DNA from 3 places in the Frankia sp. AgPm24 genome. Region 2 is predicted to be linked to each of the others. Evidence: riboswitches for the same ligand, from Rfam matches in the RefSeq annotation. Region 2 holds a riboswitch; each other region holds the start of a gene.
The links. A riboswitch is a leader RNA that binds a small molecule or an ion and turns the genes downstream of it on or off. The one in region 2 is predicted to bind S-adenosylmethionine.
Positions count from the first base shown of each region.

Region 1 (3,887 bases), on a different contig from region 2:
TCCTCATCGAAGGCAATGATCTTCGGCATGGTTTCTGGGTCCTCCCAGTGGGATGGCAGGTTCGATGGCCTGGCCACAACGACGCCCGCGACGGACGGCTCCCGCCAGCTCCGGCCAGGTGCGGACAAACCGCCATGACAGCCGGGAGGACTGGGCAGCCTCGCCGTTTCAGCCTTGGCACTCCCATCACGAGAGTGCCAGCTCATGTTTAGCACTCACCCTGGGAGAGTGCAAGCGCGCCCTCGGTCGGCGAGCCCCGCCGCACCCGCTGTTCCCCGTCCCGAGCCGCCCCCGCAACCGGCTGGGCGACCGTTCGCCCCCTGCTGTTCCCCTCGTCCGCGTCCGGCGGCGCCGACAGCCGCTTCTAGAACATTTCGGACGCCTCCTGGACGCCTCCTGGACGCCCGCTGGGTGCCGCTGGACGTCGGCGGACGTCGCACCACAGCCCCGTGACCAGGGGTCAGGCACGGGGGCCGTGGGCAGGGGGCAGGGGGCAGGCACGGGGCCTGGGCAGGCCTCAGGCGGCGGAGTCGTCGCCCAGGCCGGCGGCCTCGAAGGCGCGCAGGGAGGGCTTGATGGTGGCGGTGGGGCCACCGGTCTCGACCAGCGGGTCGAGGGTCTTCAGGCCGTCACCGGTGTTGTAGATGACGGTCTCGGCCTCGGGGTCGAGCAGGCCCTCGCGCAGCAGACGGCGCAGAGTCGCCACCGTGACGCCACCGGCGGTCTCCCCGAAGATCCCCTCGGTGCGGGCGAGCAGACGCATGCCCTCGAGGATCTCGGGGTCGGTGACGTCGGTGATCGCGCCGCCGGTGCGGCGGGCGACGTCCAGGGCGTAGGGGCCGTCGGCGGGGTTACCGATGGACAGCGACTTGGCGATCGTCGACGGACGGACGGGGGCGACGGTGTCGACCCCGCGGCTGAAGGCGGCGGCGACGGGGTTGCAGCCGGCGGCCTGGGCGCCGAAGACCCGGTAGGGGGTCGGCTCGACCAGGCCGAGCTTGCCGAGCTCACCGAACGCCTTGTCGACCTTGGTCAGCAGCGAGCCGGACGCGATCGGCACGACGACCTGCTGGGGGAGCCGCCAGCCGAGCTGCTCGGCGACCTCGTAGCCCAGCGTCTTGGAACCCTCGGCGTAGAACGGGCGCACGTTGACGTTGACGAACGCCCACTCGTACTCGCCGGCCAGTTCGCTGCACAGCCGGTTGACATCGTCGTAGGTGCCCTGGATGGCGACCAGGGTGCCGCCGTACACACCGGTGGAGACGGTCTTGCCGGCCTCGAGGTCGTGCGGGACGAGGACGACGGAGCGCAGCCCGGCACTGGCGGCGTGCGCGGCCACCGACTGGGCGAGGTTACCGGTGGACGCGCAGGCCACCGTGGTGAAACCAAGCTCACGGGCGGCGGACAGGGCGACCGAGACAACCCGGTCCTTGAACGAGTGGGTGGGGTTGGCGCTGTCGTCCTTGACGTACAGCGTCTTCATCCCGAGTTCGGCGGCCAGCCGCGGGGCGTGGCGCAGCGGCGTCCAGCCGGCACCGAGGGAGACCCGGCGGGACGGGTCGTGGCCGGCGGGCAGCAGGCCGACGTAACGCCACAGGTTGCGCGGGCCGGCCTCGATCGACTCCCGGGTGACCCGGCGCAGCAGGTCCGGGTCGTAGGAGATCTCCAGCGGGGCGAAGCACTCGACGCACACATGGCTCGGTGACAGCGGGTAGGTCGCTCCGCAGTGGCGACAGGACAGGCCAACAGCGGGGTTGGCCACGTCCAGGGCGGAGGCGGTGGCGCGCTCGGGCGCGAGAGTCATGGAGAAGCTCCTCATCTTTCCCGCGGCAACCTGCCACAGGTCGGAATTAGCACCTGCCGCGCACGCACAGCGTGCGGGTGGTTGCCGGGGCTTCGCCGGGCCGTTCCCTCTGCCCCTCTGGATGAGCCAGATGAAGTTGTCTGTCCGTACTGTAGACCGCGTGCCCGAGATCGTGCACCGATGTTTCCTGGTTCACGGTTGTGTGTCGCATCAGCCAGCGTCCCACCGGGTGCCGTCCTAGGACCAGGGAGTTCATAACAGTGAGTGTCCGCGTCGTCTACACCGATCTTGACGGCACGATGGTCGGGCCCGGGGGCTGCTTCTTTCTCGCCGAGGGCGGGGGGGTGACCCTGGAGCCCGCGCAGGCACTCATCGAGCTGCACGCCGCGGGAGTCCTGCTGGTGCTGGTGAGCGGGCGCACCCGGCCGCAGCTGCTCGAGGCGGCGCAGATCTTCGGCGCGGACGGGTTCATCGGCGAGCTCGGTGCGATCGTCGGCTGGAACCGCGGGCGCGACAGCGAGATCCTGCGCGGTGCGATGCCGTCCGACTTCGACCAGGTCCCACCCGTCCTGCTGGACAAGCTGATCGACCGTCATCCCGGTGAGCTGGAGCTGCACACGCCCTGGCACACCGGGCGTGAGATCGATGTGATGCTGCGCGGGCGGATCGAGGTCGCCGAGGTCGACGCGTGGCTCACCGAGATCGGTTTCGGCTGGCTGAGCATGCGCGACAACGGGCTGATCTCGCCGTCGCACATGCCGCACCTCGGTGGCCAGCCGCACGTCTACCACCTGGTGCCAGACGGCGTCAGCAAGGGCGACGCCGTGGCCTACGACCTGCGCCGACGTGGGCTGTCGCCGACCGAGGCGATCGCGATCGGCGACTCGGCGAGTGATCTGGAGATGGCCGCGCACGTCGGTCGGATGCACCTGGTCGCCAACGCGCTGCGTCATCCCAGCATCCCCGGGCTGCTACCGAAGTACGACAACGTCGCCGTTGAGGACGGCTCCGTCGGCGCCGGTTGGGCCAATGCGGTGCGTCAGGCCATCGTCGGCTGAGAGTCGCCGAGGGTTGCCTCGGGTCGATGGTGCGCGGGCGGTGGCCGTCCGGCGAAAAGGCACCGGTACCAGCGAGAGACCGACATCTGGGCTGAGCGGTGCGCCGGAGCGGGCCTTCGCGGAGGCGCAGATGGCCTACTCTCCGCTGTGTGCAACGCATGTCGGACGTCACACACAGCACCGCTGCGGCCCCTGCCCCCGCGCCCCCGGACGCCGCCCCCGAGCCGGCGGCCCCTGCTCTCGAGCCCCCGGGGCCCGAGCCCTCGGCTACCGGGACGGCGCGGGTCCTCGTCGCGTCGAACCGTGGGCCGGTCGCGTTCGCCGATGGTCCGGACGGCGAGCTGCTGCTGCGACGTGGCGCCGGCGGGCTGGTGTCCGGGCTCGGGCAGGCGGCCGCCGACGCGCCGCCGGACGCCGACCGCCTGGTGTGGGTGTGCGCGGCCCTGGGGGACGCCGATCGGCGGGCGGCGAGCCGGGCGCCCGGCGGGCGGCTCGACCGGGCCGGCTTCGACACCGGCCGCGCCGCGGTGCGCATCCTCGACATCGATCAGGAGATCTTCGACCGGGCCTACAACGCCGTGGCGAACCGGGTGCTGTGGTTCGTCCAGCATCTGTTGTACGCGCCGGCGTCGCAGCCGGTGTTCGGTGCGCGGTTTCGCCAGGACTGGGCCGCCTACCAGGCGTACAACGCGATGTTCGCCGAGGCGCTGGCGCAGGAGGCGGCGCCCGGAGCCTGCGTCCTCGTGCAGGACTACCACCTGATGCTCGTCCCCGGCCAGCTCCGTCGGATGCGCCCTGACCTGCGGATCGCCCACTTCAGTCACACCCCGTGGGCGCCACCGGACTACTTCCGGATTCTGCCCGACGACGTCCAGGCGCAGCTGCTGCACGGCCTGCTCGGCGCGGACCGACTGGGTTTTCTCACCGATGCCTGGGCCGACGCGTTCGAACAGTGCGCCGAGGCGCTGCCCGGTGTGGCCGTCCACGACCGTCAGGTGCGGGTACTGGCGCAGGCGGACGGGGCG
Region 1 covers NZ_JALKFW010000004.1:50,175-54,061, forward strand. Annotated here, with positions in the region: gene groL (chaperonin GroEL) at 1-29, opposite strand, end outside; gene thrC (threonine synthase) at 518-1,804, opposite strand; SAM riboswitch class I at 1,813-1,932, opposite strand; gene MXD61_RS02420 (HAD family hydrolase) at 2,065-2,862, shown strand; partial or broken gene MXD61_RS02425 (trehalose-6-phosphate synthase) at 3,021-3,887, shown strand, end outside.
Region 1: it holds a riboswitch for S-adenosylmethionine, as region 2 does, so the genes downstream of both, thrC (threonine synthase) here and MXD61_RS10490 (GNAT family N-acetyltransferase) in region 2, are expected to answer to the same signal.

Region 2 (3,887 bases):
GCCGAGAACCAGCCGCCGCTGTCCCACGACGTTCCCGCGGCGGCCGAGCCGGGCGCCGGCCCGCTGACCGATCTCACGGTCGGGGCGACGTACGCGGTGTGCGTCCAGGCCCGGGTGGGACGCTCGTTCGGCCCACCGTCGGAAACCATCAGGGTCCGCCGCGCCGCGCACACCCCGGCGTCGCTGACCTACCTCGGGTACGACGGCAGCCGGATCACGGCGAACTGGCAGCCCGCCGACCCGCAGGGCCCTTCGTACGAGGCGGAACTCACCGACCCGGACGGCACCGTCATGATCGCCACCGAGGCCACCGGTGACGCCCTCGCGCTGGAGTTCCCGCCGCCGGACGTCGCCGACAGGTGGCCCGCCGGCGAGTACAGCCTGCGCCTGCGGGCCAACCGCTGGAACGAGCCGGACGGGACCGCCGAGTCGCAGCGGGAGCCGTGGAGCGAGTACGCCCGGATCACCCGCCTCGGCGGTCCGCCGCCCCTCACCGCGGTAACCCGGTTCGGGGACTCGATCACGGCGAGCTGGGAGCCGGTGGCCGGCGCGGACCTGTACCGGGTCGAGCTGCACGGCGCCGGGCCGTCCCCGGCGAGGCTCGTCACCCCGTCGACGTCGGTGACACTCCTCGCGCCGACGCCCACGACCACGCCGACATCGCAGACGGATCCGCGGGTGCGTGTCCGCGCGGAGAACGCGCGCGGCGACCTCCTGCCCGGACCATGGACGGAGCTCACCGGCGCCGTCGCGGGCGGCCAGCCGTTCCTGGAGCTTCCCGGCGAGGGCTGGGGCTCGGTGCGCTACCGGACCCGCGACTCCCGCCGCCCCGACATCGGGGTGAACACCCTGTACAACCTGATGAACGACGGCTTCACCCTCGAGGCGGAGGTCCACGTCGGCGACCTGACCGGCGAGCGCCCGATCCTGCGCGTCGCCCAGGCCGACGGCAGCCCGTACCTCGCGGACGGCCCGTCGCTCCTGCTGTTCCTGCGCGACGGCCACGCCGCCTTCGGGATGACCTGCTACACCTGGGACAGCGGGGTGCCGTCCAACCCACGCTTCCAGGTCATCGCCGCCCCGGAGCCGATCGCGACCGGCACGTGGACCCACCTCGCGGTGACCCAGCCCTACAGCGGCCCGACCATCCTCCACGTCGACGGCCAGGAGGTCACCCGCGGCTACTACAGCGCCACCTACCCCGGTTTCGACGTCTACGAGGTCGGCCGCTCGGGCGAGGACCACTTCCGCGGCTACCTGCGCGAGATCCGCGTGTGGAGGGGCCCGCGCCCACCCGAGGAGATCAGCGCGACCATCGGCCAGGACCTGCGCCCACGCCTGGGCGACCTCATCCCGCACGGCCTCGGCGCCTACTGGCCACTGCGCGACGGCTCCGGCACCACCGCGACCGACGCCATCGACGCCAACAACCTCACCCTGCGCAACACCGCCTGGGGGGCGCCGTGAGTACGCCCCGGGGCACACCTGGCCGGACCTCGGTCGCCCGGCCGGCGTCTACGTCACCTGGTCAGCCTGGGCAGCCGAGGTCGAGCTCGGCCAGAACGGCGGGCGATGCGCTGGCGTAGGCCCGGCGCCACGGCGAAGGTAGCGGCGGGCACGTCGAGGTCGTCCGGGTAAAGATCATCGTTGCGACCCTCGCCGAACGCGGGCACCCGGCGCTGCGAACCACCTGTCTGCCACAGTGCCCATCCCACCGGGCCCTGTCCGCCAAGATGGGATGAGACAGGTAGTGCATAGTATCTTGGCGGGCAGAGCGGCCACCGACCCCGGATCGGGTCAGCCCGCCAACCCGATCCGGATCTGACAGAAGACCTTCCCAAGGCAGACCAAAGGATCGAGTCGATCACGACGCCGGCGGGCCAGACACTCCTGCGGCCATGCCCGCCGAGGCCAGACGGGTCATGAGGGCTCGTCGGACAGCCGGCCATTCGGAAGCGACCACCGCGAACATCGCCGAGTCCCGCACCGTCCCCTCCTCCCCCGGCGCCCAGGACATCGACCAGTTACGAAGGACGCCCTCGAAGCTGATACCCAGTCGTGTCAGCGCCCGCCGGCACCGGTGGTTGCGGGCGTCGGTGTTCAGATCGACCCGTGCGACCCCCAGGGTCTCGAACGCATACCCCAGCAGCAGAAGCTTCGCCTCGGCGTTGATGCCGCTGCCCTGCGCGGACGCCGCGAGCCAGGTGGAGCCGATTTCGACGGCTCGCAGGGCCGGCCGATCCGGCCAGGGCCGCGGATCCAGGAATCCGGTGCACCCCACGGCTTTCCCGCCACGCACCCGGACCTGGGCGAACGGCGTCAGCCCAGGCCTGGCCAACAGCGCCGCCGCATACCCCCGCGTCTGGCTCCCACGGGGAACCAGCGTGAACCCGTAGGTCTCCCGGTCCTCCTCGACGGCCGCGGCCAGGTCGACCGCGTGCTCCATCGTCAACGGCTCCAGCCGCACCAGGGAACCAGCGAGAACAGGAACATCGAGCTGAACACTCATCGGAGTTTCCTCATCGTTCCTGGCGTTGGCACCTTGCCCGCGCTGGACAGGTTGCCGGACCGTCACCGGGCCAGGTCCCTCAGATCCTCTGGATGATCAACGAGAGTCGATTGTCCCCGACCACAGAGAGCCACGTCAACACGAACATGCGATGAAGGGCGAAACGCAGGACCTCGGCGCCCTGCCCGTCGAGAACGCCGTGGGACCCGTCACTGACCCCACAGCGAACAGCTGATCCACGTCGAGCTGTCGACGGTCCTCGGTCTGCCCCGGACAACACTGGCCGAGCTGTGGTGTCGGCTCACTCGACGCCATCGCCGCCGAACTCAACGGCAGACCCCGGAAATTCCTCGACTGGAAAACCCCGACGAGGCCTACGCCGAGACCCACAATCTGAAAGAATTTGGACCGTCGGTGCACCGACCGTTGGAATCCGCCCCACATTGATGCCACACATGGCGACGAACATTTACCAGGAACGGATCGGCGCCATCCCCCGGGTGTTGTAGTAGATATTTTGGTAGGTCTCATTCTGGGAGATCAGATTCGCGTTGAGCTGCTGATTCTGGTGGGCCAAGTCACCGATGTTGCCATCCGGAGCCTGGGCAACCGCCGCACCCGCGAGAGGCAGCATACCTCCACACGCGAGAAGCGTTCCGAAAATAACTACGCACATCCGATTCCGACGCATTCTTATTAAATCCTTCCGAAGGCCAGTCACATAGTCCTCAATTGACCGGATATTCATATCACGAACGAATCCGCGCCTGCAAGGCGTCTATCAGAACGGGGCATTAGTCCCCCAACATTATGGGCAAAATGCCCGACCGGTGATCCGACAGACTCGTTGTCGAGAGCACCTTTCGTCTGCGCGCGACTCGACCGGGCGGCCGGCTGATGGCCGCCGTGACACCCGAGAGGACAGCGACCCAGGGTTCACCGTCCCGCACTGCCCTACGACACGATCGACGCCACCTCCCCGCACGGCCTGGGCCCACACCACGTCCAGCTGGCGATCCCACCCGGCAGCGAGGAACTCTGCCGCAGGTTCTACGTCGACGTGCTGGGCATGACCGAGAGCCAGAAGCCGCCGGTGCTGGCAACGCGCGGCGGGCTGTGGCTACGCGCGGACCGACTGGAGATCCACCTCGGTGTCGAGGAGACTTCCGGCCGGCGCGCGAGGCCCACCCCGGCGTCCTCGTCGAGGATCTGGACGGGCTGGCGAACCGACTGGGGTTCCTCCAGCCCATCCGGGACTGACCGCAACGCGTCATCCGCTCACCGATTCCTTCTGCCCCTCCAGGCCCCCACACCAGTGCGTTCACCCGACGCGACGGCTCGGGTGGCGGGGTAGTGGCTCGCGTCCCCTCGGGCACAA
Region 2 covers NZ_JALKFW010000168.1:28,095-31,981, reverse strand. Annotated here, with positions in the region: gene MXD61_RS10500 (LamG-like jellyroll fold domain-containing protein) at 1-1,467, shown strand, start outside; gene MXD61_RS10495 (hypothetical protein) at 1,521-1,715, opposite strand; gene MXD61_RS10490 (GNAT family N-acetyltransferase) at 1,865-2,509, opposite strand; SAM riboswitch class I at 2,517-2,608, opposite strand; partial or broken gene MXD61_RS28810 (glyoxalase) at 3,474-3,745, shown strand.

Region 3 (3,887 bases), on a different contig from region 2:
GTGACCGGCGCCGCGAGCGCCGTCGTCTACCTGCAACGCGGGGACGTGGTGCCAGCCCTGGCCGGCGCGGTCGCGATCGGCACGGTGGTGGGCGCCCGACTCGGTTCCCGCCTGCTGTCCGTGGTGCCCGTCGCGACACTGCGCCTGGTCTTCCTCACGGTCCTGCTGGTGATCAGCGTCCAGATGCTGCTGCGGGGCCTGTCATGACCCGCCCGACCACCCCGCCCCTGGATCCGCCCGACCAGCCCACCACCTCCCCCGGACGGGCCACCACCTCCCCCAGGCAGACCATGGACGTCCCCGGACGGGCCACCGACGTTCCCGGACCGGTCGTGACGGAGCGCGGCCGTGAGGTCGGGGCTCGGCCGGTCGCATGGGTGCTGCGGGTCGGGGGGCTTCTCGGGGTGCTGCTGGTGACCGCCGGACTGGTCACGGCGTTCGGCCAGAACGGCGCGGCGTGGACCGGCCGTTCCCACGGCGACATCCTCGGCCCGGGTGCCGCGCTGCGGCTGTCAGACCTGGCTGGTGGGCTGCGCCACGCCCGGGCGGACGCGATCGTGCTGCTCGGGATGGTGGTGCTCGCCGCCACCCCGGCCGCCGGGGTCGCCGCCGCCGGCTGGTGCTGGCTTCGCGGACGTCAGCCGCGGCTGGCCGCGGTGGCCGCGCTCGTCCTGGTGCTCCTGCTGGTCGCGGGCGCCCTCGGCGCCGCCGACTGACTCCCCACGCCCCGCTCCCCTCTCCCCCGCTCCCCTTCCCCCGCTCCTCCCACTCTCCCCGCTCCGCTTCTCCGCTTCTCCGCTTCTCCGCTTCTCCGCTACCCACGGTCACGTTCAGCGCCGACTTTCGCCGGGCTCGCGGATGTGCAGGATGCACACGGGTCGTCGTGGGGGTGTTCGTGTCCGATTCGCCCCCAACGACAACCCGTTTGTGTGGATCTTGACCTGGGGGCGGTTGCAGGACGTGAGGGCGGCGGGGGTGGGGCGGGGTCGGCGGGCGCTGAGGACGTTCGGCCTGGCCATGTTCACCGTGCCGACCGGGAATGGCGGGCTTTGCTAGAGTCCGATCACTGTCCTGAGTGCCAGCGTCCAAGCCCCGGCTTGCTGGCCGGCAACCCTCCTCACGCAGCGGGGTGCCCCGGGTGACGACAGGGCCGCGGCGACCAGCCGATGGCAAGTGCAGACCCGACACGGGTTGTTCTCGGAGCAATGATGACCTCGATCATTTCTGCCGTGCCCACATCCACGCCCGCCCAGGCGGCGTTGCTCCCGGTGGAGGGGGCGGGGCTACAGGTGCCACTGGCCGGCGGCGGCCAGGTGGAGTACGCCAACCTTGACTACGCGGCGAGCGCGCCGTGCCTGGAAGCCGTGGCCGATCATGTTCGCCGGGTGCTGCCGTACTCGGCGAGTGTGCACCGCGGCGCGGGGTTCGCCTCGGCGGTGTGCACGTCGCTGTACGAGGGGGCACGCCACGACGTCGCGCGTTTCCTCGGTGCCCGCGGCGAGGACGCCGTCCTGTTCACCCGCAACACCACCGACGCGGTGAACCTGCTGGCCCATGCGGTGGCGTCCATCAGCACCGAGGGTGCGGGCGGTGCGGCGGCGCAGGTCGTGCTGTTCGACCTCGAGCATCACGCGAACCTGCTGCCCTGGCGGCGGGCCGGGGCGCGCTGCGTCACCGTCCGCGCGACGTTGGGCGAAAGCCTGGAGGCGCTGGACGCCGAGCTGCGGGCCGCGCCGGTGCGGCTGCTCTCGGTGACCGGGGCGTCCAATTTGACATCCTCCCCGGTCTGAAGACCGGGGATTCCTACCCTCGCGGGCAGGTTTTCCTGTTTCACTGACAGACGCCTCCCCACTCTAGGAGTGGGGTGGTCTCACTCCGTCTCCGCAGGCGATCACGGCGAGCCCCGCCGCGAGAACGTTCCGTGCCGCGTTCACATCCCGGTCGTGGACCGCACCACAAGCGCAGGCCCATTCCCGGATGTTCAGCGGCAGTTTCTCGACGAGCGTCCCGCAGGACGAGCAGGTCTTCGAGCTGGGATACCAGCGGTCCACCGCGACCACGTCGCGTCCGTACCAGCCGGCCTTGTATTCCAGCATGGTCCGCAGATCCCGCCAGCCCGCCTCCGCAATCGCACGGGCAAGACTGTGGTTGCGGACCATGTTCTGGACCGCCAGGTCCTCGATGACCACCGTTTGGTTCTCGCGGATGATCCTCGTGGACAGTTTGTGCAGATGATCCCGCCGCCGGTCGGCGATCCGACCGTGGATCCTCGCGACCTTCAGCCGGGCCTTCGCCCGGTTCGCGGAGCCCTTCTTCTTCCGGGACAGTTCCCGCTGCGCCCGGACCAGCCGGGCCCGGTCGGTCCGGGCGTGCCGCGGGTTGGCGATCTTCTCCCCGGTGGACAGCGTGACCAGCGACGTGATGCCCGCGTCCACCCCGACCTGCCCGTCCGCCGCCGGCAGCGCCTCGATCGGGCAGTCCACCAGGATCGACACGTGATACTGGCCCCGGCTGTTGCGGGACACCGTCACCCGCGACGGCACCGCGCCGTCCGGGAACGGACGGGACCAGACGATCCGCAGCGGCGCGGCCTGCTTCGCCAGCCTCAGCCGCCCGTCCCGGAACGTGAAGCAGTTCCGGAAGTAGGTCGCCGCATCGTTCGTCTTCCCCTTCCGCTTGAACGTCGGGTAGCCGGCCCGTTTTCCCCAAAAGTTCACGTAGGCGGTTTGGAGATTCCGTAGCGCGGCCTGTAGCGGGCCTTTCGACGGCTCAGCCAACCACAGAGTGTCCGGGTCCCGTTTCCACCCGGTGAGCATCAGATCGGTTTCCCCGTGGCTGATCCGCCGCTGTTCCTGGGACCACGCCCGGTGCCGTTCGGCAAGTGCCCGGTTGTAGACGTAGCGGACACAGCCGAATGTTTTCGCGAGGTTCTCCATCTGGCCGGGGGTCGGGTAGAAACGGTAGCGGTACGCCCGCTTCACCACCCGACTTCCCACACCTGACAGAACACACGATTCCCCGGTCATTCTGGCAGCCGAGTTGACGCGCTCACCCCGCCCTGAAGGACGGGGCCTGCGCGCTACTTTTCCCGGTCACCCGGCAGGCGACGGGCGCCGGACCGCAGGCGGCGTCAGACCGGCTCGTCCAAGACCGCGGCGTTCGAGCCGGTCGACGAGATCGCTCAGGTTCTCCGGGTCGCCGCCCCAGTCGACGGTGCGCACGGTCTCCGGACGAAACCAGGCGACGCCCTCGTCGCGGGACAGCCGGAAGGCGAGCATGCCGCAGGCGACGGCGCGGTACTCGGCGAACTGCGGCAGCTCGGTCGGGACCGCGTCACAGGCGAGGATCTCGGCCTGGGAACCGAGGGTGTCGAAGACGGCGCGGGCGATCCGGCGCGGCGGTACCTCGCCGACGGTGCGGTACTCGCCGTCCACGGCGATCACGGCGCCGGAGCAGCCGATCAGGTGGGTGAGGTTCAGGGCCGCGGTGGTCAGCTGGCCGGCGAGGGACACCCCTTCGCGCTGCGCGGCGGTGACGAGCTGGTCGAGCACCCGCCGGCTGGCCAACGACGCGGCGAGACGCTGCTGCTCCTCCCGCGCGACCAGGCGCAGCGAGAAAAGATGGCCGAGGAACTCCGCGGCCGCGCACACCTCGTAGCCGGGTTCATGCGCGCCGGAGTAATGGTGGCAGGCGATGAGCCCCCAGCCGTCCCTCGCGCAGCAACGAGATGGACATCGACGCGGTGACGCCCATGTTGCGCAGATATTCGAGGTGGATCGGCGAGACGCTGCGCAGCCAGGCGTCGCTGAGGTCGAGCGCCGCTCCCGTGGACGGATCCAGGGCGGGCACGACCGGCACCGGCTGATAGTCGACGTCGGGGATCAGCC
Region 3 covers NZ_JALKFW010000225.1:24,828-28,714, reverse strand. Annotated here, with positions in the region: gene MXD61_RS27295 (sulfite exporter TauE/SafE family protein) at 1-207, shown strand, start outside; gene MXD61_RS27290 (DUF1634 domain-containing protein) at 204-716, shown strand; SAM riboswitch class IV at 1,068-1,182, shown strand; gene MXD61_RS27285 (aminotransferase class V-fold PLP-dependent enzyme) at 1,230-1,790, shown strand; gene MXD61_RS27280 (RNA-guided endonuclease InsQ/TnpB family protein) at 1,854-2,981, opposite strand; gene MXD61_RS27275 (hypothetical protein) at 3,093-3,650, opposite strand; gene MXD61_RS27270 (GAF domain-containing protein) at 3,664-3,887, opposite strand, start outside.
Region 3: it holds a riboswitch for S-adenosylmethionine, as region 2 does, so the genes downstream of both, MXD61_RS27285 (aminotransferase class V-fold PLP-dependent enzyme) here and MXD61_RS10490 (GNAT family N-acetyltransferase) in region 2, are expected to answer to the same signal.